4 regions of the Bacillus sp. NMTD17 genome follow, and region 2 is predicted to be linked to each of the others. Evidence: riboswitches for the same ligand, from Rfam matches in the RefSeq annotation. Region 2 holds a riboswitch; each other region holds the start of a gene.
The links. A riboswitch is a leader RNA that binds a small molecule or an ion and turns the genes downstream of it on or off. The one in region 2 is predicted to bind S-adenosylmethionine.
Positions count from the first base shown of each region.

Region 1: linked by a shared signal. The riboswitch ahead of metK (methionine adenosyltransferase) and the one ahead of C6347_RS01175 (sugar ABC transporter substrate-binding protein) in region 2 are both predicted to bind S-adenosylmethionine.
Region 3: linked by a shared signal. The riboswitch ahead of C6347_RS08445 (bifunctional homocysteine S-methyltransferase/methylenetetrahydrofolate reductase) and the one ahead of C6347_RS01175 (sugar ABC transporter substrate-binding protein) in region 2 are both predicted to bind S-adenosylmethionine.
Region 4: linked by a shared signal. The riboswitch ahead of C6347_RS19625 (DUF2292 domain-containing protein) and the one ahead of C6347_RS01175 (sugar ABC transporter substrate-binding protein) in region 2 are both predicted to bind S-adenosylmethionine.

Region 1 covers NZ_PVRH01000007.1:71,824-79,678, forward strand. Annotated here, with positions in the region: gene asnB (asparagine synthase (glutamine-hydrolyzing)) at 1-1,531, opposite strand, end outside; gene metK (methionine adenosyltransferase) at 1,679-2,881, opposite strand; SAM riboswitch class I at 3,077-3,211, opposite strand; gene pckA (phosphoenolpyruvate carboxykinase (ATP)) at 3,438-5,024, shown strand; gene C6347_RS17930 (DUF2584 domain-containing protein) at 5,070-5,312, opposite strand; gene C6347_RS17935 (alpha/beta hydrolase family protein) at 5,352-6,146, opposite strand; gene C6347_RS17940 (phytoene desaturase family protein) at 6,178-7,656, opposite strand; gene C6347_RS19525 (hypothetical protein) at 7,653-7,855, opposite strand, start outside.
Region 2 covers NZ_PVRH01000001.1:238,519-246,373, reverse strand. Annotated here, with positions in the region: gene C6347_RS01180 (sugar ABC transporter ATP-binding protein) at 1-1,244, opposite strand, end outside; gene C6347_RS01175 (sugar ABC transporter substrate-binding protein) at 1,314-2,432, opposite strand; SAM riboswitch class I at 2,601-2,710, opposite strand; gene C6347_RS01170 (DUF1565 domain-containing protein) at 2,827-4,254, opposite strand; gene C6347_RS01165 (branched-chain amino acid aminotransferase) at 4,623-5,714, shown strand; gene C6347_RS01155 (hypothetical protein) at 6,029-6,427, opposite strand; gene C6347_RS01150 (6-phospho-beta-glucosidase) at 6,545-7,855, opposite strand, start outside.
Region 3 covers NZ_PVRH01000002.1:639,423-647,277, forward strand. Annotated here, with positions in the region: gene C6347_RS08425 (methyl-accepting chemotaxis protein) at 1-156, opposite strand, end outside; gene C6347_RS08430 (BMP family lipoprotein) at 153-1,130, opposite strand; gene C6347_RS08435 (CvfB family protein) at 1,364-2,212, opposite strand; gene C6347_RS08440 (YajQ family cyclic di-GMP-binding protein) at 2,450-2,941, shown strand; SAM riboswitch class I at 3,023-3,141, shown strand; gene C6347_RS08445 (bifunctional homocysteine S-methyltransferase/methylenetetrahydrofolate reductase) at 3,220-5,061, shown strand; gene metH (methionine synthase) at 5,045-7,855, shown strand, end outside.
Region 4 covers NZ_PVRH01000002.1:256,414-264,268, reverse strand. Annotated here, with positions in the region: gene carB (carbamoyl-phosphate synthase (glutamine-hydrolyzing) large subunit) at 1-1,962, shown strand, start outside; gene C6347_RS06430 (dihydroorotate dehydrogenase electron transfer subunit) at 1,959-2,735, shown strand; gene C6347_RS06425 (dihydroorotate dehydrogenase) at 2,729-3,661, shown strand; gene pyrF (orotidine-5'-phosphate decarboxylase) at 3,633-4,337, shown strand; gene pyrE (orotate phosphoribosyltransferase) at 4,345-4,983, shown strand; SAM riboswitch class I at 5,123-5,225, shown strand; gene C6347_RS19625 (DUF2292 domain-containing protein) at 5,329-5,442, shown strand; gene C6347_RS06405 (phosphoadenylyl-sulfate reductase) at 5,479-6,180, shown strand; gene C6347_RS06400 (sulfate permease) at 6,194-7,258, shown strand; gene sat (sulfate adenylyltransferase) at 7,316-7,855, shown strand, end outside.

The DNA of each region.
Region 1 (7,855 bases), on a different contig from region 2:
TAGAAGCCGCTTCAAAAACGACCTTATCAAGGAATGGAACACGAAGCTCAAGAGAATTCGCCATCGTCATCTTGTCTGCTTTCAGTAAGATGTCTCCGCGCATCCACGTATGAATATCAACATATTGCATTTTGTTAATATCACTGTAGCCTGCGCTTTCCTCGAAGTATGTCTTCGTTACGTCACGATACGTGATGCTTGGATCATAATGTTTTAAGAGATTTTTCTTCACTGGCTCTTCAAAGATTTTCGCATTACCGATATAACGTTCCTCTAATGGCGTACAGCCGCGAACGATAAAGCTCTTCCCTTTCATTCCTTCTGGCATTAATCGCGCCAGACGAAGAAGAAGCTTTTTCAGCATAGATGGTACAGATTCAAATGGTTTAAGAGAAAGAGGCTCACGGTAAATATTATATCCGCCGAACAGCTCGTCCGCTCCCTCACCTGAAAGAACAACCGTCACTTGTTTCTTCGCTTCTTTTGCCACAAAATACAATGGAATCGCCGCCGGATCAGCTAAAGGATCGTCTAAATGCCAGACAATCTTCGGAAGCTCGTTCATATATTCCTCTGGAGAAATGACGGCACTGAAGTTTTGTAAGCCTAGCTTATCAGCTGTTTCCTTCGCGACATCGACTTCACTAAAGCCATCCTGCTGGAAGCCAACAGAGAATGTCTTCAGCTCAGGGTGTAATTCCTTTGCGACAGACACGATGAAGGAAGAATCAATACCACCTGATAGGAATGAACCAACAGGTACATCACTTCTCATGTGAACTTTCACAGAATCATAGATTGCATCGCGTACTTCTTCTATTAATTTCTCTTCTTGTGTTTGTTCAGGCTTGAATTGAACCTTCCAGTATGTCTTAAATTCGATCTCCTGTCCTGGGCGTAAAATAAACTGATGACCAGGCTCAACTTTGTGCACCTTTTGATCAAGTGTATTTGGCTCAGGAACGAACTGGAACGACATGTACTGCTGCAATGAAGTCTCATCAAATAAGATGTTCTCGTTCACAGCCATCAAGCTTTTGCGTTCAGACGCAAAGTACACTTGCTCATCCATTTGTGTAAAATAAAGCGGTTTGATGCCAAAAGGATCTCTCGCGCCATATAATTGCTGCGCTTCTTTATCCCAAATTAAAAATGCAAACATGCCGCGAAGTTTAGAAGCCGCCTCTTCTTTATAATGACGGTATGTGGCAAGCAGTACTTCCGTATCAGAATCTGTGCTGAACGTATAGCCCTTTTTCACAAGCTCTTCCTTCAGCTCCACATAGTTATAAATTTCTCCGTTGAAAATAATCCAATACTTTTCATCTTCATAAGAAAGCGGCTGCTTTCCGTGCTCAACATCTATAATACTTAAACGTCTAAATCCAAATCCTACATGCTCGTCATGAAAGTAACCCTCATCATCGGGACCACGGTGAACGATGAGACGATTCATTTGTTTAATTAACTCTTCCTGCTCAGTAGTTTCGGACAATGGACGGTGATTAAATACACCAACAAACCCACACATATTATTGCCTCCACGTTATGTTATTTCTTAAAAGTAGACCTATAATTAGACAGTATTTTGTCCGATTTTGTTTCACATTTTTTCACTTTTTGTAGAATTTTTTTAATCAAAAGGAAAACCGCTTAAAATAAGCGGTTTTCTATGTTGTTATTGTCCTAATGCTTCTTTACGAAGCGTATCGGCTTTATCCGTTTTTTCCCACGGAAGATCTAAATCATGACGGCCGAAATGTCCGTATGCAGCTGTTTGTTTATAGATCGGACGACGCAGGTCAAGCATTTTAATAATGCCAGCTGGACGAAGATCAAAGTTCGCACGAACCACTTCAATTAATTTTTCTTCAGAAGCTTTTCCTGTTCCGAATGTATCAATTGAAATCGATACAGGCTGTGCAACACCAATTGCATAAGCAAGTTGTACTTCACAAGAATCTGCAAGACCGGCAGCTACGATGTTTTTCGCTACGTAACGAGCGGCGTATGCCGCAGAACGGTCAACCTTTGTTGCGTCCTTCCCAGAGAAAGCACCGCCGCCATGACGAGCGTACCCGCCATACGTATCAACGATGATTTTACGTCCAGTTAAACCAGCATCTCCTTGAGGTCCACCGATGACGAAACGGCCTGTTGGGTTAATAAAGTATTTTGTCTCTTCGTCAATGAGTTCGCTTGGAACCACAGGGCGGATGACATGCTCTTTTAAGTCGCTTTGAATTTGTTCAAGCGTCACTTCTGGTGCATGCTGCGTAGAAATAACCACTGTGTCAATACGAACAGGTTTATTTTGCTCATCATATTCTACTGTTACTTGTGTTTTTCCGTCTGGACGAAGATAGGCAAGTGTTTGATCCTTGCGCACTTCTGTTAAACGCAGAGATAATTTATGCGCTAGTGAAATCGGCAGCGGCATGAGCTCTTCGGTTTCGTTGTTGGCAAAACCAAACATCAATCCTTGGTCACCTGCACCGATCGCATCAATTTCTTCTTCAGTCATTGTTCCTTCACGTGCTTCAAGCGCTTTGTCTACACCTTGCGCAATATCAGCAGACTGTTCATCAATGGATGTGAGCACTGCACATGTTTCCGCATCAAAACCATATTTCGCACGTGTGTAGCCAATTTCCTTAATCGTGTCACGCACCGTCTTTGGAATATCGACATAAGTAGACGTTGTAATTTCACCGCTTACTAATACGAGACCCGTTGTAACAGAAGTTTCACAGGCAACACGTGCATTTGGATCTTTCTTTAAAATTTCATCCAAAATGCTGTCTGAAATTTGATCACAGATTTTATCCGGATGTCCTTCTGTTACTGATTCTGAAGTAAATAAACGACGATTTTGACTCATAATGGCTATTTCCTCCTGTACAAGACCACATCATCCCAAGATGAGGCCTCCAATATGATACGGAACTCGTTCCCTCTTATATTTGAAAACGTTTCTATTAGAGATGTTATTGGCAATTTGTTCATATGATATCCCAAAAATAAAAAAACCATTTCCTTCATTGCGAGGAAAGGGTCTGAGATCGCATGCCTTTCACTCTTATCGCTCAAGGTGTTCTTGTACCTTGCATCAGGTTAGCACCTTGGTTTCTCAGCATATTCATGCCTTTTTCACAAGAAACCGGTTGCTGGGCTTCATCGGGCCTGTCCCTCCACCAACTCGGGATAAGAGTATCCGTTCAATAAGATATCTTATCTCAAACCCTTGCATCATGTCAATGCTTCATCAGAATTATCTCCCCTCTTTTTTACCTCACCCTTAGCATCACCAAAAAGCATATTTTCATAGCAGAAATGAAAAAACACACACAAAAATATTTAAATAGTATAGACTATTATTATCAATGTGTTATACTAATCGAAACAAACAAATTCAACGGTAAAGGAAGGGTTTTTTTATGAACTCAGTGGATTTAAAAGAAGATTTGCAGTCATTGTTCTCATTAGAAAATACGCACCAAAATTTATCTGTTCCGAAACTTGTTGAAAAGATTTTGGCACGTGATGAAGGCGTCTTAACATCAACAGGAGCTGTCCGCGCTACAACTGGTGCCTACACAGGACGTTCGCCTAAAGATAAATTTATCGTCAAAGAAGAAAGCTCTGAACATAAAATTGATTGGGGTCAAGTCAACCAGCCGATCTCTAAAGAAGCATTTGACCGTTTATATACAAAGGTTGTGTCATACTTAAAAGAACGTGATGAACTATTCGTCTTTGAAGGATTTGCCGGCGCTGATGAAAGATACCGTATGCCAATTACAGTGGTAAACGAATTTGCATGGCACAATCTCTTTGCAAAGCAGCTGTTCATCAGACCTGACGGATCCACACCTTCTTCAAACGAAAAACCGTTCACCATCTTATCTGCACCGCACTTTAAAGCAGATCCTGAAACAGATGGCACAAACTCTGAAACGTTTATTATCGTTTCTTTTGAAAAACGCACCATTCTGATCGGTGGTACAGAATATGCAGGAGAGATGAAAAAGTCCATTTTCTCTGTCATGAATTACCTGCTTCCTGAGCAAGATATTTTATCCATGCACTGCTCAGCAAACGTCGGTCAAGAAGGCGATGTCGCATTATTCTTCGGCCTTTCAGGTACTGGGAAAACGACGCTTTCTGCAAGTGCAAGCCGCAAGCTGATCGGTGACGATGAACACGGCTGGTCTGGCTCAGGAGTCTTCAATATTGAGGGCGGATGCTATGCGAAATGTGTGAACTTAAGCGAAGAAAAAGAACCGCAAATCTACAAAGCCATCAGCTTCGGATCAGTTCTTGAAAATGTTGTGCTTGATGAAGAAACACGTGAAGCGGATTATGATGACACATTCTTCACTGAAAACACACGCGCTGCTTACCCAATCGAAATGATTGATAACATCGTGAAGCCAAGTATCGCAGGACATCCTTCTGCCATTGTCTTCTTAACAGCTGATGCATTTGGCGTTTTACCTCCAATCAGCCGTTTAACAAAAGAACAGGCGATGTACCATTTCTTGAGCGGTTACACAAGTAAATTAGCAGGAACTGAACGCGGTGTCACATCACCAGAAACGACATTCTCTACTTGCTTCGGTTCACCGTTCTTGCCGCTTCCAGCTCACGTCTATGCTGAAATGCTTGGCAAAAAAATTGATGAGCACGGCGCAAAAGTATTCCTTGTGAATACAGGCTGGACTGGCGGAGGCTATGGTACAGGCAAACGTATGAACCTAGCGCATACAAGAGCAATGGTGCAGGCAGCGATCGAAGGTGACCTCGACAACGCCGAAATGATCACTGATGACATCTTTGGATTACACATCCCGCTTCATATTCCTGGCGTACCAGATGAAGTGCTTCAACCTTCTAAAACATGGGATGACCAAGAGGCTTATCAAGAAAAAGCACACTTCCTTGCCAATGAATTTAAAAAGAACTTCCAAAAATTCAGCCACGCAGCAAGTGACATTGAAGCCAAAGGCGGACCACGCGTATAATCAAATGGCAAAAGCTGAGGGGAATCATTCCCTCAGCTTTTTTTGTTAGTTCGTTGAATGTAATGACACGAGACGGTAAGTAACCTTTGTCACATTGTCTGTCAGCTCCAGCTTTTCAACGTGTGCTGTCCCTGTTTTTTCTCCGTCTTTCGTTTTACGCACCTCAAGCGGAATATTTAATGGATAAATGCGGTACCCTTCCTTCATGAGCTCAAATACATTTTCTTCAATTCTTGTCTCTTTTCCCTTCGTGACAATCATTGTATTAAATTCAACAGGCATTCCCATATTGAAAATCCCCCTACTTTCTAAATTTCGTTATACTGCTTATTTTACCACATTTCCGCTTTTCCGGCTGTGCATCCATGTCGTCAGCCTTCTGACAATTTCCCGATTATGCTGCGGTGGGAAATAATGGTTGTATCCGTGAAAATACCAAGTCTCCACTGACTTTCCGTGCTGGCGCAGCGCATCTTCTAATAAATACGCATGCTCAATCGATACATTCTGATCCTCTTCTCCGTGGATGATGAGAACAGGCGCTTCAATTTTGTCCACATCATTTAAAGGCGTTCTGTCCTCATAGGCCTCTGGCACCTTGTGCGGGGGACCGCCAATCACACGCTTCATCATTCTTCTCATATCCACACGCTCTTCGTAGGTGAGCTTCATATCACTGACGCCTCCCCATGTCACAAAGGAAGCCGCCTCTTGTTTCATTTCAACAGCGGTCCAAATGCCCATAATCCCTCCGCGCGAAAAACCAAAGATATGAATACGATCCTGCTTCACCTTTTTGTGGTGCTTTAACAATTGAAAGGCAGCAAAAGCATCTTTCCGGTCCTCACCGGCAAAATCTTCGTTCCCTTCGCCTCCCTGATTTCCTCGGTAAAAGGGAGCAAATACGACAAAGCCCTGCGCTGCAAATTGCACAATCCGGCCTGGTCTCACCATCCCCACATTTTTAATGCCGCCTCGTAAATACAAAAAGCCGTCATAGAAACCTTCTCCGGCCGGTTCAGCGAGCAGCCCTTTGATCCGAAGCCCATCTGCCTCATAGGTCACTGTAAATAAGTGAATATGCGGATGGGGGGACGGAAACCTTCTTTTTTCCACAATCACTTGATTTCTCTCCTTTTCATCTGTTCTTACGTCAAGTGCTTAAAATGATCGCTTCTGCGACGAGCTGGCCTGATTTTGTCACCATCGGCGTGCCGCCGCCTGGATGAGTTGTTCCTCCAACAAACCAAAGCCCTTCAATGTCCTTTGACTGATTATTGATTCGGAAGAACGCCTGCTTGAACGAGTTGGAAGACATGCCATAAATGGCGCCATGATATGCTCCTGTTTTCTGCTGCAGATCAAGCGGAGTTTGAACCGCTTCATATTCGGCAACCTCATCCATATCAAAGAGACCCTTTTCCTTTAATTTTGTTTTCAAATGCTGCCGATACGTCTCCTTTAGCATGCCCCAATCTTGCTCTTTTGTCACATAAGGCGCATTCGTCAGTACAAAAAGGTTGCTTCTTCCCTGTCCTCCGCTTAAAGCTGGTTCTGAATGACCTGAATAACATATGTAAAGCGTTGGATCCTGAGGCAGTTGTTTTTTCTGAAAAATATCTTTGAATTCTTGCTCATAATTCTCTGGGAAAAACACATTGTGATGGGACAGCTGTTCATAGACTTTAGGTACACCTAATAAGAGAACAAAGCCAGATAATGACGGTTCAATATTAGCCAGCTTTTGATTTAAAAAGCTTGGGCGGTCTTTTTCATCAATCAGATGGCGGTAAACAGTCAGCGCGTCCGCCCCTGCAATGACTTGATCTGCTTCATACATCTGCTGAGCCGTCTCTACTCCTTTGATTCGCCGGTCCTTCACATGAATCTTGTTGACTTGTTCATTGAGGTGAATCTGTACGCCTAATTCCTTTGCCAAAGTCTCAAATGCTTCAACTAAACGATATGTACCGCCCTTTATTCCATAAATCCCTTTCTCCCCTTCTAAATACGCCATCATATTAAAAATAGCCGGTGCCTCATAGGGAGAAGAGCCGATGTATGTAGCATACCGTCCAAACATCGCCAATGTATGCGGATGACGGAAATATTGACGCAGCAGGCGTTGAACGGTTGTAAACGGTTTGACAGAGAGAAGTGCTTTCATGAGCTTTACATCCGCCTTATCCTTCCACGTCAATAACAAACGATTTAAAAACTGCTCCTCAGCCTTTTGAAAAAGCATCTTTGATTCCTGTAAAAATGCACGGTATTGCTTCGCATCTTCAGGACTGAATGCTGCAATTTGAGATTCCATTTGCTCAAAATTGGGCGTAAATTCGACCGTATGTCCATCTGAAAAAACGTTTTTGGTCAGAGGAGAAATCGGATAAAATGTGACATAATCCTCCATCCGTCTATGACAGGAAGCAAACACTTCCTCAAAGTATGACTTCATTGTAATGGTACTCGGTCCTAGATCAAAAGAGTAGCCAGCTCCCTGATGGCGCTGCAATTTCCCGCCTAAAGCCGCTTCTTTTTCTAATATGGTGACCTGAACCCCGCGTGACTGTAAGCGGATCGCTGCTGATAATCCGCCAAGCCCGCCTCCAATGATGATCACTTTTTTCATTCGTACCTTCTCCCTTTCCATTCATACCCTTCTTTTTTCAGCCCGATTTTCATAGAAGCAAAGCCTATGGCGATCAAACTTAATATGCTGACCGGCAATAAAAAGGCCATTGCAGATGTTCTCCCGTTCTCGATATCAATTGCCGCTTTGATCGACACACCCAGCCCGTAGCAAAGAATGGCTATGCATATACTCAGCA
Region 2 (7,855 bases):
GCCAGCAGCCATTTTCCTATGGAAATCTTCTGTTGATTTCCACCGGATAGATGCTTCACCTTTGCTTCAAGAGATGGGGTTTTGACACCAAGCCGTTTGACGATTACGTCTGCTTCCCGCTTTTCCTTCGAACGATGTAAGAAGCTGAACACTCTTGAGAATGAACGAAGACTTGCAGCCGTTAAGTTCCATCCCACGCTCTCTTCTGTTAGAACCCCTTCCTTTCTACGTTCTTCCGGCACAAGGGCCATTCCAGCTCTCACGGCTTGATGAGGCGATGTGATGCGAACGGTTTGACCATGAAGCTGCACAGTTCCCGTCTTTTTTTCTGAGGCGCCGAAAAGGGCTTTACACAATTCCGTTTTTCCAGCACCGACAAGGCCTGCAATTCCGAGAATTTCTCCCTTTTTCACGTGAAGATGAATGTTGCGTAATTTATGCTGGTCGTTTAGCTGCTTCACTTCAAGCACAATAGGTGCATCCTTCAAAGGTGTACGGAGCGGGAATTGCTCCTCTAATGGCGCACCTAGCATTTCTTCAATAATCTGCTGCGGATTTGTATCTTGAACGAGGTGTTTTGCGACATCGGTTCCATTTCGCATCACTGTCAGTTCATCACAGATGGTGAAAATTTCAGGCATGCGATGGGAGATAAACACAATGCCCGTTCCATTCTGTTTCAGCCGATCAATCATTGAGAATAACTTGCTTGTTTCTGTATGACTAAGAGGGGCCGTTGGTTCATCTAAGATTAAAATGCTGCATTTAATCGAAACGGCCTTGGCAATGAGCACCATCTGTTTTTCTGCAAGGGTCAGATCACTCACAAGGCGTTTTGTGGAGATGTCGATGTCCATTTCTTTTAATAGTTGAGCTGCCTTACGGTGCAGCTCTTTCCAGCCGACAAATGTTTTTTTCTCAATCTGATGCATCATCATATTCTCACCAACACTTAAGTAGGGAACTAGCGCCGTATCCACTTCTTGATGGACCGTCTGCACACCATATGAGGCCGCATTCTTTGGGGTTTGAATGGATGCCGCCTGACCATTGATATGGATGCTTCCTTCATAGTGCGAATGAGCGCCAGAAAGAACTTTCATTAACGTGGACTTCCCAGCACCATTCGCTCCAATCAGCGCATGAACCGTCCCTTTTTTTAATGTAAAATTCACTTGATCTAACGCTTTTACTCCTGGGAATTCAATCGAAATATGTTTCATACAAACAAGCGGCGAAGTCATAGGTGTCCTCCTTCTCATGATCATCATCTGAAAAACGAAACACTCTCTATGGAAGAGAGTGCACGTCGTTTATTTTGTATAATGCTTCTTCAAGGTCTTCATCCAATCTTCTTCAAAAGCAGTCGATGAGCCGAACCCCTTCACTTCGTCTGCAAGATTGACCATATTGATGGCTTTTCCTGCTTGTTGAAGCTGATTTTGCGAGATGAGAGAGGCCTCAAGGTCATAGGAAGATGGCGTTTTCTCACTCGCTATTTTCTTCGCAAGAATTCTCACGTCAACAGCGCCGATGAGCTTCGGATCAACCGCTGCTGTGTACTTCCATGGACTTTCTTTCGCTGTCATTTCTTGAAGATCAGCATTTGACACATCAATCCCGTAAATCTTCACTTCTGTTCTTCCTGCTTCCTTTAGCGCTCTTGCTGCGCCAATGGCAAAGGCATCCCACGTGGCAAAAATAGCGTCAAGTTTACCCTTTGGATATTTATTCAGCATGGCTGCTACTGCATTTTGCGTTTGAACAGACGTATCAGAGGAAGCAATGCCAAAGCGGTCAAGTTCCTTGATCCCTTTGTGTTGGTTGAGCGTTTCTTGATAGACCTTGTTTCGTCTCACCATTGGCGGGAACCCATCTACCCAGAGGTATGCAATATTTGCTTTTTCTTTAAAATCAGATACGAGTGCGTCTAATGATTTTTTCGCTAATTGTTCGTCATCTTGAGACGTCACTGTGACCCCTTTGATGTCCTTCAGCTTAGGATTCGAATCAAACGCTACGACTGGAATGCCCTTCGCTGTAATCTTTTTCACGTCAGCGACGGTCGCCTCGTCGTCCCCATGAGAGATGATAAAGCCATCATAATTTTCTTCCAGCGCCTGAGAGATCGCATCATGGAATTTCGCTGTATCTCCATTTGCGGTGTAGACATCTACCGTAAAGCCAAGCGCTTCACCTTCTGCCTTCGTCCCAGCTAAAAACTGCGCTGTATGATCATCTCCTCCGATTTTACGGATGACTTTAATTTTTGCTCCCTGTCCCTTTGCAAATCGCTTCGGTACATTGTCAAAGGAGACCTTTTCGTTCGCATTTGCCTTTGAGCCTGCACTTGATCCAGTGCCGCAGCCCGTTAATAGGATCGTCAATACCATTAATAATATAAGACATGATGTAAAATGCTTACGCTTCATTGCTGTTCCTCCTCAAGTTGTTTTTATTTTTCACATCGGAAAACTAGGTAAAACAGTGGGAAAACGCCAGTAAACTGTTCTTTCATTTGAAAAAGAGACGAAAAAAAGCCTCTCCTGGAAGAGAGGCTTGATCACCGTTGCATGAAACATGTATCGGGAAGTCTTCCTCTCTTATCTGTCAAAGCTGTAACAGCTTTGCAGGAATTAGCACCAATTTCTATAGTAGAAACGGTTGCCGGGCGTCATAGGGCCAGTCCCTCTGCCTCTCTTGATAAGAGATCCGTTATGAAATTTTGTTTTAGTTAAAATGTCTTCTTTACTTTAATGTGATGTCACATCAATGTCAATGATTTTTTTGAAAATTTAAAACAATGCGTTTGTGGTTCAGACATGCTTAACTTCCGATGATTTTCTTAGCAGGTGATGATTTCTTCAGGCGAAAGTCATATTTTTTCTCATTCACAAATTGTGGATTGAGGTGTGCTGATCCTTTATCTTGGCCGCTTTTCAAGAGATACGTTTTGTAGCCTTCCATCCATTTCCCACGCCATACCCACTGTGATGCCTTTGCACCTTTTCGGTCGTCATACACGTTCTTCTGGAAGGTATTCTTTTGATTCACTCCATAAAGATTCACGACTAAGTAATGCGAGGCACTCGCTGTCATAATATTATTCGTGATTCGATTGTTCACGGCTTGATATTGCATCAACAATTGACCGCCTTCTAAGCCGGCTGTGTCATTTTTGTACAAAATATTATGTGAGATCGTCGTATTTGTTGTTCCGCCTCGCTTTTTATCATAGCCGCCAATTGAAATACCTGTATAACGGTTCAAATACACTTGATTGTGTTCGATGCGAATGCGATCTGCCATTTTTCCTTTATGTTCACTTGTGACTTCAATCCCCAGGTCATTGTGATGTGTGATGTTATGATCAATCACAATGTCCTTCCCGCCATCAACATAAATTCCGCCAGCGGAGATGTCTTTGCCATAGGCTGGATTCCCTGCACTCGTAATCTCATATACTTTGTTTTTAGATACGACACCATTTCTAACTTGATCGTACTTTTTAGAAGGTGCTACGTTCTCAAAACCAATTAAATCAATGCCTATATTATCTGTGTGGCGAACCGTGTTATGTGTCACACGGAACTTGTTGACGTTCCCATTTAGCACAAGCGCTTCACTGAAGCCAAGCTTTAATTTTTCAACAGTGTTTCCTTTGATTTCAATGTCTTCAATGGCCGCAGGAGCTTTTGTTCCATAGACCGCAATACCGTGTGCATTCCCATTTTTGTGTTTCGTCTGAATGTCATACACTCGGTTGTTGAGCAGTTTGACGCCTTTGCCGCTTCCTTTGATGAAAATACCGACTGGTGTCACATCTTCCTTATTCGTCTTGAGATGTCCCACCGTCAGACCTTTGAGGGTGATGTAGCTTTTTTGATCGATCGTGACAAGACCGCCATCTGCTTGATTTCCTTTAAGAGAAGCCCCGCTAATGACAGGTTTTTCTTTTCCGTAAGCTTGAAAGATAACGGGTGCTTTCTTTGTACCTGAATGGCGGACAATCAATTTCTCTTTGTATGTGCCGCCTCTCATGTAAATGGTTGCCCCGGCTTTCGCCATACTTGCCGCTTTTTTCAGCGTGCGAAAAGGTTTTTGCTTCGTTCCCGGGTTTTTGTCGTTTCCGTTTGGCGCCACGTAATAGGCTGTGCTTTGCTTAGCGCCAGCCTCCTCTGTCATCGCTTGACAGCCGAAGCTGATCACGGTCATGAATAAAATAAGTAAAATGCCTAGTATCGCTCGTTTCATCTTGTTGTTTGCTCCTTTCACTTCTCTTCTTCCTTTATCGGTTAAAAAAAAGAGGATTAAAATATGAGAATGCCCCTTGCAATGTACTAGTCAAAAGGTGTATGGTTGAAAGAATATCTTACAGGAAAATCATCCGCTTTTAAATTGTCAGATTAATCAGTTAATAATGCATTTGGATTTTATTTCTTTATTAAAAAGGGGTGACATGAGGCAGACTGATGGCAGAGAGAAGGAAAGCGCTTTAACAGATTTTTCTTATCTGAATTCCAGAAAAGCTATTGCTTATATTTTGTGAAGGTATAGAATAGAATCATAATTATTTCATATTATTAGAATTTTCAAATAATCAAACAGCAAGGAGATTTACGATGCCAAAACAACCCATCCGCGTTGAACTTAGTTCAACAAAAAAACCAAAACCTCAATCTGATCAACTTGAATTCGGAAAAATCTTCACAGATCACATGTTTGTGATGGATTATTCCATTGATCAAGGCTGGTACGATCCCAGAATTATACCTTATCAGGCCATTCCAATGGACCCAGCTTCGATGGTCTACCATTATGGGCAATCTGTTTTTGAAGGCTTAAAAGCTTATGTTTCTGAGGATCAGAAAATTCTCTTATTCCGTCCGGAAAAGAACATGGAACGCTTAAACAGATCCAATGACCGCCTGTGTATCCCGCAAATTGATACAGAAACGGTTTTAGAGGGCTTAAATGAACTCATTCGCATTGATAAGGATTGGGTACCTGATGCAGAGGGCACTTCCTTGTATATCCGTCCATTCATTATTTCCACTGAGCCGTATTTAGGCGTTGCGCCGTCAAGCACGTATAAGCTGCTGATTATCTTATCTCCAGTGGGATCTTACTATAAAGAAGGCATCCACCCGGTCAAAATTGCAGTTGAAAACGAATTTGTCCGTGCCGTTAAGGGCGGGACAGGAAATGCCAAAACAGCTGGAAACTACGCCTCAAGCCTCAAGGCACAGCAAGTCGCTGAAACCAAAGGCTTTTCACAGGTTCTTTGGCTTGATGGAGTCGAGAAAAAGTACATTGAAGAAGTCGGGAGTATGAATATCTTCTTTAAAATCAAAGGAGAAATCGTGACGCCTGAATTGAACGGCAGCATTTTAGAAGGCATCACCCGTAACTCTGTACTTGAGCTGTTAAAACATTGGGGTATTCCAGTGACAGAGCGTAAAATTTCGATTGATGAGTTAATTGAAGCACATCAATCAGGTGAGCTTGAAGAAATCTTTGGAACTGGAACGGCGGCCGTCATCTCTCCTGTCGGGGAATTAATTTATCACGATCAGCCATATGTAATTCAAGATGGTCAAACAGGTGAAGTATCGAAGAAATTGTACGAAGCCATTACTGGTATTCAAAAAGGAACACAGCCAGATATCTTCGGCTGGACAGTAGAAGTCGACTCGGTCGTCAAACAGACTTAAGCATGTAAAAGAACCTTTCAGTCATGAAGGGTTCTTTTTTTGTTTATTTACCCCTCCAATATACCTTATAATGGTAATCATACGTATAAGGAGTGATGGTATGTTTTTTACTTATCTACTAGCGTTCTTTGGTATTTGTATCGGATCGATGATCATAGCTACAGGTTTCGACGATTCACCGTTCCTCACCCGGTTTCTATTTAAGTTTCTCGGAATTTCTATCTTTGTTCTTTCTATTACTTTTGTGAAGGTTAGACGAAGGAGGTTACGCAACAAAAAGGCGAAATAGACTCAGATGTCCAGTCAGCCTTCCATCAAATTGTGCACCAAAACAAGACCGATACCCCCACAATCGCCCCTGCATATATCCACTGTTTCCTTTTTATGCTCCGCTTTCTTTCGATCAGTAAAAAGATCTCTGGTAAAAAGACGATGATGATTTCTAGGATAAAGACAAGGTGATAAACAAGCGGCATGGGCTGGAAATCAAAGTCTCTTTCATCTCCACCAATCGTTGCGAAATACATCAACAGGTTGGTCACTGGAATGGTAAAACAAACGAGCAGGCGGAGAACATAAATCCACACATACTGTCTATGACGAATAAGACCAATAAATGAAGCAATGATGCCATACAAAAACAAGACCACTGTGCCGTAACTCATCAGTGGTTGAACGATAAAGCCGTAAAGCATTAAACCAATTGCAACCATATTCAAACCGTCCTTTCTTTGAAGCCATACATGCTGTTTTTTCTATCATACACTTCTTTCTTGAATTCCCATATGGGGCAATGATAAAAAACGACCCCATAAAGGGGCCACTTTGTTTTACGCTTTGACTGATTTGAAGAATTGCGGTAAATATTCACGATGCGCTTCGAGCATTTCATCTAAAATTTGCTTTGCAATTTCATCAGATGGGACAAGCGGATTAATCGTCATCGCCACAAGAGCCGTCTCGTAATCTCCTGTTACAGCCGCTTCTGCTGCCACACGCTCGAATGATTTGATTTGTTGAACGAGCCCTCTCACAGCTACAGGCAGATCGCCCGTCGCAATTGGTTTTGGTCCGTCCTTCGTAATGATACAGTTCACTTCAACCGCTGATTCAGCCGGAATGCTGGCAATCGCCCCTCTGTTCACTGTATTGACAGGTTGGATGTCATGCTTATCATTATAGATGGAGCTGATTAAGTTACATGCCGCATCACTGTAATATGCCCCGCCTCTTTTTTCGAGCTGCGGTGGTTTAATCGATAAATCAGGATTTTTATAGAGCTCAAATAATTCTTGCTCAACCTGCTGTACAACCTCTGCTCTTGTTCCTTTTTCTTGGGCTGCTTTTTGCTCTTCTTCCAGCATATCTTTTGTTTTATAGTAATAGCGATGATACGGACATGGGATCACCCCTAAGCCTTTTACAAAAGAAGGTTCCCAGTTTTTCGCTTCAATGTTCTTCATAGACCACTGACTATTCGGATTTCCCAATTCATCGAGCACTTGATCCTTGATGCTGACCCCGTCTAAATACACGTCTAACCCATAGACCATGTGATTGAGGCCCGCAAACTGTACCTCGATCCGCTCAACATCTACATCAAGCGCCTTGGCAATCCCCATTTTCATCCCAATGGGTACATTGCATAGACCGACTACTTTTTTTAGATTCGTGTAGCGCAGCACAGCTTCTGTGACCATGCCCGCCGGATTTGTAAAGTTCACAAGCCATGCATCTGGACAAAGTTCTTCCATATCCTTCACGATATCTAGAATGACTGGGATGGTTCGAAGTCCTTTAAATAAACCGCCTGGTCCGTTCGTTTCCTGACCGATGACGCCGTATTTGAGCGGGATTCTCTCATCTTTTGCCCGTGCTTCCAGCAGTCCTACACGAAATTGTGTCGTCACGAAATCTGCGTCCTTCAGGGCTTCCCGGCGGTCAAGCGTCAGGTGTACCTCAATCGGCAGACCCGCTTTTTCAACCATGCGTTTCGCGAGAGCGCCCACGATGTTTAACTTTTCCTGACCCGCTTCAATATCCACTAGCCATAATTCCTTTACAGGCAATTCATGATATCGTTTGATAAACCCTTCGACAAGCTCAGGCGTATAGCTCGATCCCCCGCCTATTGTGACAAT
Region 3 (7,855 bases), on a different contig from region 2:
GCTTGCTTTTGTTTTTTGAACGTTTAATAAGGTTTGAACTTCTGTTTCATTTGATGATTGGATCTTTGTCATACTGACAATGATAAAGGCAATGACGCCAACTGCTAAAAGAAGTGAGACGAGTGAGTTGAGTAAAATTTTGATGCGTAAGCTCATGATGCGTCCCCCTCTTCTTTCAGAAGTTTCTGCTTCAGCTCATTTACTTTTTTGGTCAATGTCTCAGCGTTCTTCAGCACCCGAATTCTTGCCATATCGATTCCGTCATTGCTTAAGTCGTAGACAACATGCCCACTTTTGATCTGATTGTTCTTGACGAGCTGTTCGCTGAATTGATAGACCACTTCATCGACTTTTTTTACCATGGACGAAATTACCGCTTTTTCAGCGGTGTAGTACTGATCACTATCTACACCAATGGCATATTTGCCCTGCGCTTGCGCTTCTTTTAATACACCGACACCTGTATAGCCAGCTGCGGCATATAAAACGTCAGCTTTCTTTTTGATCATGCCTTTAGCTATTTTACTGCCTTTGCCCGCATCACTAAACGTATTAGCATAGGTGGATAAGATCTTGATGTTCGGATTCACTGATTTGGCGCCTTTTTGAAACCCTTTTTCAAAACGATGGATCAAATCCGCATCGACACCGCCAACAAATCCAATGACATCACTTTTCGTTGTCATGGCAGCAAGTGCGCCCGCTAAATAGCTGCCTTGCTCTTCTTTAAACGTCACGGAGGTCACATTTTTCAGCTCAGATACGGCATCGATGAGAAGGAACTGCTTCTTCGGATATTTCTTTGCGACTTTTTCTAAATCTTCTTGCATACTGAAGCCTACTCCGATGACGAGGTCATTGCCATCTTTTACGAGCTCGGTCAGTCCTTTTTCATATGTATCGGTTTCTGCAATTTCTCTATAATCAAATTCAACCCCTAGGTCATCACGTGCTTTTTCTAATCCTTTAAATGATGAATCATTAAATGATTGATCACCAAGACCATCATCTGTGAGCATAACGCCAATATGCTTCGCATTTGATGCCGGTGGTTTCCCTTGCTGATTGCTGCATGCGGCGAGCACCATAAGCAGGGCTGCCACCAGAAGCAATGAAATTTTCACTTTCATCCACACACACACTCCTTTTATCATCCTTACTCCTTTCTTATCGGATTTGAGAGGCGTTGTTTCAATGATTAAGTGAAGGTTTTTCAGCTTTTTTTCATGACTTTTTTCACTGAAAAAACCCATTATTTATAACAAATATAAAAAAAGGGATAAAATCATGATGATTTTATCCCTTTTTCTTCTTTTCAGTGAGATATGAAAACCCTTGAAGTCAGGGTTTGTTTTCACGCTGCTCATTTTTTCTCGTATGTCCAGCCCTCTTTTTGGTAGATTAAGTCATTTTTCATCATATGACCTAATGCTCGTTTAAAGGCTGCCTTGCTCATTTGGAATCGTTCGCGGATGTCTTCTGGATCACTTTTGTCCCCATAAGGCATGGCACCATTTCTCGTTCTCATATAGGTTAAGATTTCTTCTGCATCGACAGATAACGCTTCCTGTTTTCTAGGAAGCAGAGAAACGTTCACGGTTCCATCCTCTTTCACGGCAATGACGCGTCCTGTCACGGTCGATCCTAATCTTGGTTCTTCCTTTCGCTCCGTGCGGTGGATAAACCCTCGCACGCCTGTATCTGTCAGCATAAAAGAGCCTGTCGCAATTAAGCGATAAATGGTTCCAGTGATTTCTTTGTTCATTAAGGTTTCAGGTGCCTCAGTAAACAATTCACTGATCACATCTTCAGTGGCTGGCTTTGCGAACATTCTGCCGTAGCTTGTGACTTTCAGCATACAGTAGAGTTTGTCTCCTTTTTTTGGCCATGCTTCCTCAAAAGGCGGGAGGTGTTCTGTTGCAACAAGTGCATCCTTTGACAGCCCGACATCGACAAATGCGCCCATGTCTTCTACCACGTCTACGACTTCTACCCAGCCATATGTATGCGCATTGATTGTAGGTATTTTCATCGTGGCAGCCAGTCTTTCTTCATGATCTACATATAAGTAGACCTCTACTTCATCTCGGTCACCAATATCCTCTGTCATCTCACTGCGGTGCAAGAGGACCGAATCTTCACCATCTGTCAAAAAGTAGCCGTATTCCATCTCGTTCTCTATTTGCAAGGTCAGTTGCTCACCTGGTCTCATGTTCTCTTCCTTCCTATCTGCCCATAAAAGAGCGTTCGTTCATCTTTTGATTCACTTTATTCTACTATACTTCTCCTCACATGAACATCTCTAGTTCTGTTAGCTAAAGTGGACAAACTGGACACGATTTATACCGCTGCCGGCTGAACTCTTTGACTCGTCTCTTCGATAAAGTTTCTTCTTCTCCTATTTGCATGATAAAATAGACGCAATATCTATACATGGAGGTCATGTGTTATGGCAAAAGAAAGCTCATTTGACATTGTATCGAAGGTTGAACTGCCAGAGGTGCAAAACGCTGTTCAAGCAGCGCTGAAAGAAATTAAAAACCGTTATGATTTTAAAGGAAGTAAAAGTGATATTTCTCTTGAAAAAGAAGAGCTCGTTCTCATCTCTGATGATGACTTTAAGCTGGAGCAGCTAAAAGATGTGCTTGTGACAAAGCTGATCAAACGAGATGTTCCTACCAAAAACATCGACTACGGAAAAACCGAGCATGCCCTTGGCGGAACAGTACGCCAGCGCGCGAAGCTGATCAGCGGGATTGATCAAGACAACGCCAAAAAGATCAATGCACTCATTAAGCAATCCGGCATCAAAGTGAAGTCACAGTTTCAAGATGACCAAGTGCGTGTAACAGGGAAAAATAAAGATGATTTACAAGAGGTTATTTCTCTTATGCGCAAGGCAGATTTACCGATTGACGTTCAATTTATAAATTTTCGATAAATTTCAAATTTTCCATTGATTATTTCCGATTTTTTCGATACAGTTGATGGAAGTTCAATTCATTGACATGTTCATATCACTTTCTTATCAAGAGAGGCAGAGGGACTGGCCCTGTGAAGCCTCAGCAACCGGTGTAGTAGAAATATATTTTCTATGACCAAGGTGCTAAATCCAGCAAGCAACTGCTTGGAAGATAAGGAGAAGAATTACGATACAGCCAAAAAGTCTTCTTCTTATCAGAAGGCTTTTTTTGTTACATAGAAATAAGGAGGAAACCAATGGGCCTATTACAAGACTTACAAAACCGCGTACTGATTGCTGACGGTGCAATGGGAACACTTTTATACTCTTACGGCATTGACCGCTGCTTTGAAGAATTAAATTTATCGAAAGAAGAGGAAGTAAAGCGCGTGCATGAGGCATATGTGCAGGCTGGTGCTGACATCATCCAAACAAATACGTACGGTGCGAATTATATTAAACTATCCCGCTACGGCTTAGAGGAAGAAACGAAGCGCATCAATACAAAGGCCGTACAAATCGCAAAAGCAGCCGCAGGCTCCGCTTATGTACTCGGAACGATCGGCGGCATTCGAACATTTAACAAAAATGCCTACTCTATTGAAGAAATTAAACGAAGCTTTAGAGAGCAGTTGTACATTCTATTAAATGAACAGCCTGACGGATTATTGCTAGAAACGTACTATGACATGGAAGAAGCGAAGACCGTTCTCCAAATTGCACGCAAAGAAACGACTCTCCCGATTGTCATGAACGTCTCCATGCATGAACAAGGTGTTTTGCAGGATGGAACCCCGCTCAAGGATGGTTTATCTGAATTGTCCTCTCTTGGCGCAGATGTCGTCGGCATCAACTGCAGGCTAGGCCCTTATCATATGATTCAGGCACTCGAAGGCGTACCGATTTTAGAAAATTCCCATTTATCAGTCTATCCTAACAGCAGTCTTCCCTCTCTTGAAGAAGGCAGACTCGTCTATGATACAGATAACGATTATTTTCGAAAAAGTGCACTTGAATTTAGAAATCAAGGCGCACGTATTATCGGTGGCTGCTGCGGAACAACGCCTCAGCATATTCACGCAATGGCTGAAGCGGTCAAGGATTTAGCGCCGATCACTGAAAAAGAAGTGAAAGTATTAAAAGAAGAAATCATTTCGATTCAAGATCAGCGGACTGAACCAGGTCTTGATGAGCTGGCTGCGGAAAAACGGACGATTATTGTAGAACTTGATCCGCCGAAGAAGCTGAACTTCGAAAAATTTCTCGTCGCGGCAAATGAGTTAAAGAATGCAGGCATTGATGCCTTGACATTAGCTGATAATTCTCTTGCGACCCCGCGCATTAGCAATGTGGCTTGCGGCGCATTATTGAAACAGCAGCTTGATATGCGTTCACTTGTCCATATTACGTGCCGTGATCGTAATTTGATTGGGCTTCAATCCCATTTGATGGGTCTCGACACCCTTGGTTTAACTGATATTTTAGCCATTACAGGCGATCCTTCTAAGATTGGAGATTTCCCAGGTGCAACGTCGGTTTATGATTTAACCTCCTTTGATTTGATCCGGCTGATCAAGCAGTTTAACGAAGGTCTTTCTTTCTCAGGGAAGCCGCTTGGTAAAAAGACCAATTTTTCAGTAGCTGGCGCGTTTAACCCGAATGTTCGTCACATTGATAAAGCGGTCAAACGTCTTGAGAAAAAAATCGAATACGGCGCTGATTATTTTATTTCACAGCCTGTTTATTCTGAGGAACAGCTTGTGAAAATTCATGAGGAGAGCCGTCATTTGGATAAACCGATTTATATTGGCATTATGCCGTTAACAAGCAGCCGAAATGCAGAGTTTATTCATCATGAAATTCCAGGCATCAAATTATCTGATTCCATTCGTGACATTATGGCCAAGGCTGGCGAGGATAAGGAAAAGCAGCGAGCAGAAGGCTTAGCGATTGCCCGCTCTTTATTAGATACAGCCTGTGAATTGTTTAATGGCATTTATTTAATTACCCCTTTCCTTCGATCAGATTTAACAGCAGAACTGACCACCTACATTCATCAGAAAGAAAAGGAGTCAAACATCCATGTCAACTATCACTGAACAGCTAAAGAAACGCATCCTCGTCCTTGATGGTGCAATGGGGACCATGATTCAAAATGCCAATCTCACAGCAGAAGACTTTGGCGGAGAAGAGTATGAGGGCTGTAACGAGTATTTGAATGTAACAGCCCCTCACATCATCCGCGCGATTCATAGGGAATACCTTGAAGCAAGTGCCGATCTCATTGAAACAAATACATTCGGGGCTACAAAGCTCGTCCTTGATGAATACGGGCTTGGCCACCTTGCCTATGAACTCAATGTACGGGCTGCCCAGCTGGCAAAGGACGAAGCTGACCGTTACTCCACGCCGGAGCAGCCTCGATTTGTTGTAGGCGCAATGGGACCCACAACAAAAACATTATCTGTGACAGGCGGCACAACCTTCGATGAACTCGTCGCAAACTACAAAGAGCAGGCCCGCGCCCTGATTGATGGCAAATGTGATGCCCTTCTTTTAGAAACAAGCCAAGACATGCTGAATGTAAAAGCTGGATTCAAAGGCATTCAGGAAGCCTTTCAGCAGGCAGGCATTCAATTACCACTCATGGTATCAGGTACAATTGAACCAATGGGAACCACCCTTGCTGGTCAGGATATTGAAGCCTTTTATATCTCTCTTGAACATATGAAACCAATTAGTGTCGGCCTTAACTGTGCGACTGGTCCTGAATTTATGACAGACCATATCCGCACGCTCTCCTCCATCGCCAAGTCAGCGGTTAGCTGCTATCCAAATGCTGGTCTTCCAGATGAAGAAGGTCAATATCACGAATCCCCTGTTTCTCTTGCTAAAAAAATCGCCGCTTTTGCGAAGGAAGGCTGGTTAAATATTGTTGGCGGCTGCTGCGGAACAACACCTGCACATATTCAAGCTTTGTCAGATGAAGTACGCACGATTCAGCCGCGTCACATCGCGCATGAATCGTCTCAGCATACCGTATCAGGAATTGAGCCCCTTATGTATGAGGAATCAATGCGTCCTCTTTTTGTAGGAGAACGGACCAATGTTATTGGTTCACGCAAGTTCAAACGACTCGTTGCGGAACAAAAATTTGAAGAAGCGTCAGAAATTGCTCGCGCACAGGTAAAAAACGGCGCTCACGTGATTGATGTGTGTCTCGCTGATCCAGACCGTGACGAGGCAGCTGACATGGAAGGTTTTTTACAAGAGGCCATGAAAAAAGTCAAAGCCCCTTTTGTCATTGATTCAACAGATAAACACGTGATTGAAAAGGCGCTCACGTATTCCCAAGGGAAAGCCATCATCAATTCCATTAACCTTGAGGATGGCGAAGAACGGTTTGAAGAAATTCTCCCTCTTGTGAAGCTGTACGGCGGTGCACTTGTTGTCGGCACGATCGATGAAACAGGGATGGCCGTAACAGCAGAACGAAAGCTCGAGATTGCCGTACGTTCTCATGATCTATTAACGAAGAAATATGGAATTCCCGCAAGTGACATCATTTTTGATCCACTTGTCTTTCCAGTAGGCACTGGAGATGAGCAGTATATTGGGGCTGCCGAAGAAACGATCAAAGGCATCAAAATGATCAAGGAAAATCTGCCTGAGTGCCTGACGATTTTAGGCATCAGCAACGTGTCTTTCGGACTCCCGCCTCTTGGCAGAGAAATCTTGAATGCCGTCTACTTGTATCACTGCGTCCAAGCAGGACTTGACTACGCCATTGTGAATACGGAAAAGCTTGAACGCTTCGCTTCCATTCCAAAGGAAGAAATCAAGCTGGCTGAAACGCTACTCTATGAAACAAATGATCAAACACTTGCTGAATTCACCCAATTTTACCGAGGCAAAAAGAAAACGGAGAAAAAACCAAAGGTCTCCTTATCACTTGATGAAAGGCTGGCACTCTACGTCGTCGAAGGAACAAAAGAAGGACTTATCGATGATTTATCCCTTGCTCTAGAGCAATTTGAATCACCACTTCATATCATCAATGGTCCGTTAATGCAGGGAATGGCTGAGGTTGGACGTCTTTTTAATCAAAACGAGCTGATTGTGGCGGAAGTGCTTCAATCGGCAGAGGTGATGAAGGCATCTGTATCGTATCTCGAGCAATATATGGAAAAGCAGCATGCAAGCGGGAAAGGTAAGATTCTACTTGCAACTGTAAAAGGAGATGTCCATGATATCGGGAAAAACCTTGTCGACATCATTTTGAGCAATAATGGCTTTCAAGTGGTCGATCTCGGCATCAAGGTGACACCTCAAACATTGATCGAAGCTGTGCAAAAGGAAAAACCAGATATGATTGGATTATCAGGATTGCTTGTGAAATCAGCTCAGCAAATGGTACTCACCGCTCAGGATTTACAAAAAGCGAATATTTCCGTGCCCATTTTGGTCGGCGGCGCTGCACTTTCTCGGAAATTTACGAAAATGAAGATTTCGCCTCATTATGACGGACCGGTTCTTTATGCAAAAGATGCCATGGACGGCTTATCTTTAGCCAATGAGTTAAAAGCGAATCCTCTTCAGTTTCAAACAAAGTCCGGAGAAGAGCCAGCGGCTCCTTTTAAAGAGAAAGAAGCAAAGCAGCCACAAGCTGTCATTGAATTACTAGAAAAACGTGCGGCACTCCCGCAGGCATCTATTTTTACGCCAGAGACTACGGCACGTCATTATGTGCGGGACATCGATTTGCATCACATTATGCCTTATGTGAATGAACAAATGCTCATTGGTCACCACCTCGGATTAAAAGGAAAGGTCAAAACATTGTTAGCTAACCAGCATCCAAAAGCATTGGAATTAAAGCAGCTTGTCACAGAC
Region 4 (7,855 bases), on a different contig from region 2:
GTGCTTGAAAAGCGGATTATCAAGGCGGGAGACGAACGATTATTCTATATGGCCGAGGCGCTTAGAAGAGGCTATACGGTTGAACAAATACATGAATTCTCAAAAATTGATTACTTCTTCCTTCATAAGCTGGAAGGCATCATCGCATTTGAAAAGACATTAAAAGAAAACAAAGGCAATACAGACGTATTAAAAGATGCGAAAGATAAAGGTTTCTCAGACATCTATATTAGCCGTGAGTGGAATATGAATGAAGCGGATGTCTACAAGCTAAGACAAGAAGCAGGCATCGTACCTGTCTACAAAATGGTAGATACTTGTGCGGCTGAATTTGAATCCGAGACGCCATATTTCTATAGCACGTATGAAGATGAAAATGAATCAGAACGCACAGACAAGAAAAGCGTCATCGTATTAGGCTCAGGTCCTATCAGAATCGGTCAAGGAGTTGAATTTGATTATGCGACGGTTCATTCTGTGTGGGCAATTAAACAAGCAGGCTATGAAGCAATCATTATTAACAACAACCCTGAAACGGTCTCAACAGACTTTAGTATTTCAGATAAGCTCTACTTTGAACCACTCACTGTAGAAGATGTGATGCACATCATTGATCTTGAGCAGCCTGAAGGAGTCGTCGTCCAGTTCGGCGGACAAACGGCGATCAACCTAGCAGATGAATTATCAAATAGAGGGGTGAAGATTCTCGGCACTTCTCTTGAAGACCTAGACCGCGCCGAAAACCGAGACAAGTTTGAACAAACATTAGAAGCACTCGGCGTGCCGCAGCCTAAAGGGAAAACAGCTACGTCTGTGCCTGAAGCTGTAGCGATTGCCAATCAGATCGGCTACCCAGTCCTTGTCCGTCCTTCCTATGTATTAGGCGGTCGTGCGATGGAAATCGTTTATCAAGAAGAAGAGCTTCTTCACTACATGGAGAATGCGGTGAGAGTCAATCCGCAGCACCCAGTGTTAATTGACAAATATTTGACGGGAAAAGAAATTGAAGTAGATGCCGTATCTGATGGGGAAACTGTCGTGATCCCAGGCATTATGGAACATATTGAAAGAGCCGGGGTCCACTCCGGTGACTCGATTGCGGTTTACCCGCCGCAAACATTGTCTGATGAGATCAAAGCGAAGATCGCAGAATACACGATCAAGCTTGCAAAAGGCCTCAATATTATTGGGCTGCTAAACATTCAATTTGTTCTCTCGAAAGGTGAAGTGTACGTACTTGAAGTGAATCCTCGTTCAAGCCGGACAGTTCCTTTCTTAAGTAAAATTACAGGCATCCCGATGGCAAATCTAGCGACAAAAGTCATTTTAGGTGACAAGCTTAAAAACTATGGCTACGAAGAAGGACTTCACACAGAGCAAGAAGGGGTGTACGTCAAAGTTCCAGTCTTCTCTTTTGCAAAACTAAGAAGAGTGGATATTACACTCGGGCCTGAAATGAAATCTACAGGTGAGGTCATGGGGAAAGATGTCACAATTGAAAAAGCCCTCTACAAAGGATTAATTGCATCGGGCATTCAAATTCCTAAAGACGGAACAGTTCTTCTAACAGTTGCTGATAAGGATAAAGAAGAAGGACTTGAGATTGCAAGAAGATTCCATTCGATCGGCTATCATATTTTAGCGACAGAAGGAACGGCGAATTACTTAAAACAAGCCTCCATCCCGTCAAGTGTTGTCGGCAAGATAGGAGAAGAAGGCAAAAACCTTCTCGATGTCATTCGAAACGGGGAAGCTCAATTTGTCATCAACACTCTAACAAAAGGAAAACAGCCGGCAAGAGACGGCTTTAGAATCAGACGTGAAGCTGTTGAAAATGGCGTAGCTTGCTTAACATCGCTAGATACAGCAGAAGCCATTTTAAGAGTGCTGGAAAGCATGACATTTAGAGCGGACGAAATGCCAGAAGTGAAAACGAATGCTGAGGTGACAGTAACGATATGAAAAAAGCATACTTGACGGTCGTCTCAAACCGAGAGATCGCTGATCATATTTACGAAATGACATTAAAAGGTGACCTTGTGGACTCCTTTCAAACGGCTGGACAATTTCTTCATATCAAGGTCAGCGAGTCCATGACACCGCTGCTGAGAAGACCGATCAGTATTGCCAATATTCATGCCGAGAAACAAGAAGCAACCATCATCTACCGCGCAGAGGGAGAGGGCACAAAGCTCCTTTCCCAAAAGCGGGATGGGGAATCCATCGATGTATTAGGACCGCTTGGCAACGGGTACGATCCTTCAGTTGTTCAGCCAGGTCAGACAGCCTTACTAGTCGGCGGTGGAATTGGTGTACCGCCTTTATATGAACTGTCCAAGCGTTTAACGAAAAAAGGTGTCATCGTCAAGCATGTCCTTGGCTTTCAATCGAAAAAGGATGTATTTTACGAGGAGAAATTCCAAGCACTCGGAGATACGTTTATCGCGACAGTTGATGGGACATATGGTTCAAAGGGCTTCGTGACAGGTGTCATTGAAGAGAATGATTTGAGCTTTGATGTCATGCTTTCCTGCGGACCGACACCTATGTTAAAAGCACTAAAAGACTCTTATCCCGATAAGCCTGTCTATATTTCAATGGAAGAACGAATGGGCTGCGGAATTGGTGCTTGCTTTGCATGTGTCTGTCATACCGACCAGCACGAAAAACCTTACGTCAAAGTCTGTCTGGATGGACCTGTATTTAAAGCAGAGGAGGTGGCATTGTCATGCTAAACGTTGAGTTACCCGGCTTATCTTTAAAGAATCCGATTATCCCTGCATCAGGCTGCTTTGGATTCGGAAGGGAATTTGCTTCATTATATGACTTATCAGTGCTGGGCGGTATCATGATCAAGGCCACAACCCTTGAACCGAGATTTGGCAATCCGACACCAAGGGTAGCGGAGACAGGTGCCGGTATGCTCAATACAATCGGTCTTCAAAATCCAGGCCTAAAAGGCGTGCTGGAAAATGAATTGCCTTGGCTTGAGCAGTTTGATACACCGATCATTGCAAACGTCGCTGGCTCACAGGTCGATGATTATGTCGAAGTAGCCAAGCAAATCAGCCAAGCAAAAAATGTCCATGCCCTTGAACTGAATATCTCGTGCCCGAATGTCAAAACAGGCGGAATTGCCTTTGGTACAGATCCTCAAATGGCAGCAGCATTGACAAAAGCGGTGAAGGACGTTTCTTCCGTTCCTGTCTATGTCAAACTGTCTCCTAACGTAGCCAATATTGTGGAGATTGCTCAAGCGATTGAATCTGCTGGAGCGGATGGACTCACGATGATTAACACGTTAATCGGTATGCGTTTAGATTTAAAAACGGGGAAACCGATTCTTGCCAATAAAACAGGCGGATTATCAGGACCGGCAGTAAAACCTGTCGCTGTGCGCATGGTACATGAGGTCAGTCAAGCGGTTTCTATTCCGATTATTGGAATGGGCGGGGTACAAAATGCTGAAGACGTACTTGAATTTTTACTAGCAGGTGCAAGTGCAGTAGCTGTTGGCACAGCCAATTTTGTAAACCCATTTATTTGCCCAGAAATCATTGAAGAACTGCCAAGAGTGTTAGCAGCATATGGCTATTCATCTGTAGAGGAATGTATCGGAAGGAGCTGGAAACATGAAGCACTTGCCCATCATCGCGCTTGATTTTCCGGTAGCGCAGGAAGCGCTCGCCTTTTTAGAACCCTTTGAAGGGACGCCATTATTTGTGAAGGTCGGCATGGAGCTGTTTTACCAAGAAGGACCTGCTATCCTTGACGAGCTCAAAGAAAAAAATTGCCGCATTTTCCTCGATCTCAAATTACATGACATTCCAACAACGGTGCAAAAAGCAATGAACCGGCTTGCCGCACTTGGTGTTGATTTGGTCAATGTGCATGCTGCTGGCGGGAAACATATGATGCAAGCTGCGTTAGAAGGGCTTGAAAGCGGGACGCCTGCTGGACAAAAACGTCCAGGCATTATTGCAGTGACACAGCTGACGAGTACGTCAGAAGACATGATGAGGAACGAATTACTCATAGACCGTCCGCTGCAAGAGACTGTCATCCGGTACGGGCAATTGGCATATGAAAGTGGACTAGACGGTGTTGTTTGCTCTGTTCATGAATCCAAAGCCCTTCATGAGCACATCTCACCTGCCTTTCTCACTGTCACGCCGGGGATTCGCTTACAAAATGATCAAACCGATGACCAAAAGCGTGTGGCGACTCCTGCCTATGCAAAAGAGCAAGGTGTTTCACAAATTGTTGTCGGAAGGTCAATCACAAAAGCTGAAAAACCATTGGAAGCCTATCATCAAATTTTAAAAGAGTGGGAGTGACTGCCAGATGAAAACAAAAATCGCTAAACACCTATTACAAATCAAAGCGGTCTCATTAAAACCAGACGAACCGTTTACATGGGCAAGCGGTATCAAATCACCGATCTATTGTGACAACCGTCTTACCTTGTCCTACCCAGAAGTAAGACACGACATTGCTGAAGGTCTTAAAGAGTTGATCCTCACTCATTTTGAAAGAGCGGAGGTTGTTGCTGGTACTGCAACAGCAGGCATCCCGCATGCGGCATTAGCGGCAGACCGTCTGAACGTGCCGATGTGTTATGTGAGAAGTAAGCCAAAAGCACATGGAAAAGGGAATCAAATTGAAGGAGCCGTATCAAAAGGTCAAAAGGTGGTCGTCGTAGAAGACTTGATTTCAACAGGAGGCAGTGTGCTTGAAGTGGTCGCTGCTCTTCAAGAAGCGGGCTGTGACGTACTAGGAGTTGCCGCGATCTTCACATACGGACTGCCAAAAGCTGCAGCTGCTTTTCAAGAGAAAAACATTCCATATGTCACCCTAACAGACTATGACACACTGACAGACGTGGCACTTGAGCTGAAAGCGATCGAGCCTTCTGCTATGAATAAACTAAAACGCTGGAGACAAGATCCTTCCTCTGAATCTTGGATGGAAGAAACCGTCTAAAAAGCTGTGCGTACCCGCACAGCTTTTTTATTTGGTTAAAAATAGTAAAATAGACTCAAATTCAAATAAAAACTAATCCTATCAATAAAGTCGGGTTGACTTTTGTTTGAATTGTGTTAATATTTAAGACAAATTAAAACACTTATCCAGAGAGGTGGAGGGACTGGCCCGATGAAGCCCGGCAACCTGCGATTTGCAAGGTGCTACTTCCTGCAAAATGATTCTATTTTGAAAGATAAGGAAATGAGCTTCCTCATCTTTCTTTCGGACTGAAAGGAAGTTTTTTTATTTTAACGGTGAGGAGGAAGACGAGATGGAAGTGAAGCGAAATCAGGATGAAGACTTATTGAAGCATATGCAGAAACTGATTGGGGATATGAATTCGGTTCAGTTACGCTGATTGTTCAGGACGGTCAAGTGATTCAAGTGGAAGAAAACAGAAAAAGTCGGTTGACGTAGTGCGGAGAGTAGTGATACTCCGGAAGGGGAGAAACAATGTTAACTTATGAAAATTGGCAAGAGCCGTCCATTACATTTCAAGAGGATGATTTGTATAAAGGGGCCTTATCTGTGCTGAAATGGGCATACGGTCATTATGGTGATCAGCTCGTTTATGCATGCAGCTTTGGTATTGAAGGCATCGTCCTCATTGATCTTATTGCGAAAGTAAAAAAGGATGCAAGAATTGTCTTTTTAGATACAGGTCTGCATTTTAAGGAAACGTACGACACAATTGATGCGGTAAAGGAAAGATACCCAGGTTTAGATATTGTGCTGAAAACCCCTGAGCTGACGGTTGAGGAGCAAAACGAGCAGCATGGTGATCAGCTATGGAAAACGGACCCTCAAAGCTGCTGCTATATGCGTAAGGTCATTCCTTTGCAAGAAGCGCTATCCGGCTATCCGGCATGGCTTTCTGGCTTAAGAAGAGAGCAGTCACCCAAGCGAGCAGGGACGAACTTTTTAAATCAGGATGAAAAATTCAAATCAGTGAAAGTATGTCCTCTTATCCACTGGACGTGGAAGGACATATGGAGATATGCATCTAGAGAGGAACTTACTTATAATCCGCTGCATGATCAGGGATATCCAAGTATCGGTTGTGCCCCGTGTACACAGCCGGCATTTACTGCCGAGGATCTTCGTTCTGGCAGATGGTCAGGCACAGCTAAGACTGAGTGCGGATTACATGAGTAAGGGAGCATAATGTATGGAAATCGCCGCAATTTTATTTAGTTTATTTTTCGCTCTAAACATTGGCGCGAGTGGTGCAGCTGCTTCGATGGGCATCGCGTACGGGTCAGGTGCTATTCAAAAGCCTATCTATGCACTTAGCGTATGTGCAGTTGGGATTTTAGCAGGTTCAGTCATTGGCGGCGGTGAGGTCGTCAAAACGATTAGCTCTGGAATTATGCCTGAATCCGTCATTACACTTGAAATTGTTTGTATTATTATTGGTTCTGCTGCATTATCACTCTTTATAGCGAATCTGATGGCCATCCCTTTATCAACGAGTGAGGTTACGGTAGGAGCTGTGGTTGGAGTCGCGGTCGCATATAAAGTATTATATGTGAAATCCATTTTAGTCATTGTGTCATTTTGGGTCATCATTCCTATTGTTGCTTTTCTTTTTACATTCGTTGTAGTCAAAATCATCAGAATGTTCCCGAAACGAACTTTGTCAAAAAAAGGCACCATGATTTTATCGATCGTTTTGATCATCAGTGGATTTCTAGAAGCGTTTTCTGCTGGGATGAACAATGTCGCAAATGCTGTAGGCCCCCTTGTTGCTTCAGGCATTTTATCCGTTGGGCAAGGAACGCTTTACGGCGGACTTTTCGTTGCACTGGGTGCCCTTTTATTAGGAAAAAGAGTGCTTGAAACAAACGGAAAGAAAATCACCCGCTATCAAACAGGTGAAGGGATTTTGCTTTCGAGTACCGGTGCTGGACTTGTCATCGTCAGCTCTATTTTTGGGCTGCCAGTTCCACTTACCCAAATCACCTCCTCGTCTATCATTGGGCTTGGAATGGCAAAAGGCGGACCAAATATTTTTCATAAACATGTGGTGAAAAAAATGTTGAAAGTGTGGGTAGTGTCACCCTTTTTATCACTTAGCCTATCGTATTTGCTGGTGAGCCTTTTCTTAAAAGGAGACTATTATTCTATCTTTATCATGATGAGTGTACTGCTTGCCTCACTTGGTGCGCTGAGTCTGATGAAGGCAGTCAAAAATGAAAGCAGCTCGATTCATGAACAGGGCGGCGGGATTTAACGGCAAATCCGACTATTTACATCTAATAAATATGAACATTGAGAGGAAGATGAACAAATGAGTTTAACACCACATGGTGGCGTATTAATTAATCGAGTAAATGAAGAGTATGATCTCAGCACGGCTGCAAAGGAAATTGAACTAGATGCTATCTCCTTTGCAGACCTTGAACTCATAGCAATTGGCGGGTATAGTCCAATTGAAGGGTTTTTAACAAAAGCTGATTATGAAGCCGTTGTGAGCAGTATGCGGTTAGCAAGTGGTGTTGTTTGGTCTCTTCCTATTACACTGCCAGTGACAAAGGAAAAGGCAGCGGAGATCCATCAAGGTGATATTGTGCGTCTATCGTATAATGGAACTGTATATGGGGTGATTGAAGTAGAGGATCAATACACACCAGATAAGGAAAAAGAAGCGGTGAATGTATATAAAACTGATGACCGCAATCATCCAGGCGTGAAAAAATTATTTGAACGCGGTGACATATACATTGGTGGTAAAATTACACTGACGAAACGCAGTGAAAAACCATTCCCTCAATTTACGTATGAGCCAGAAGAAACAAGACGGCATTTCAAAGAAAACGGCTGGAAAACC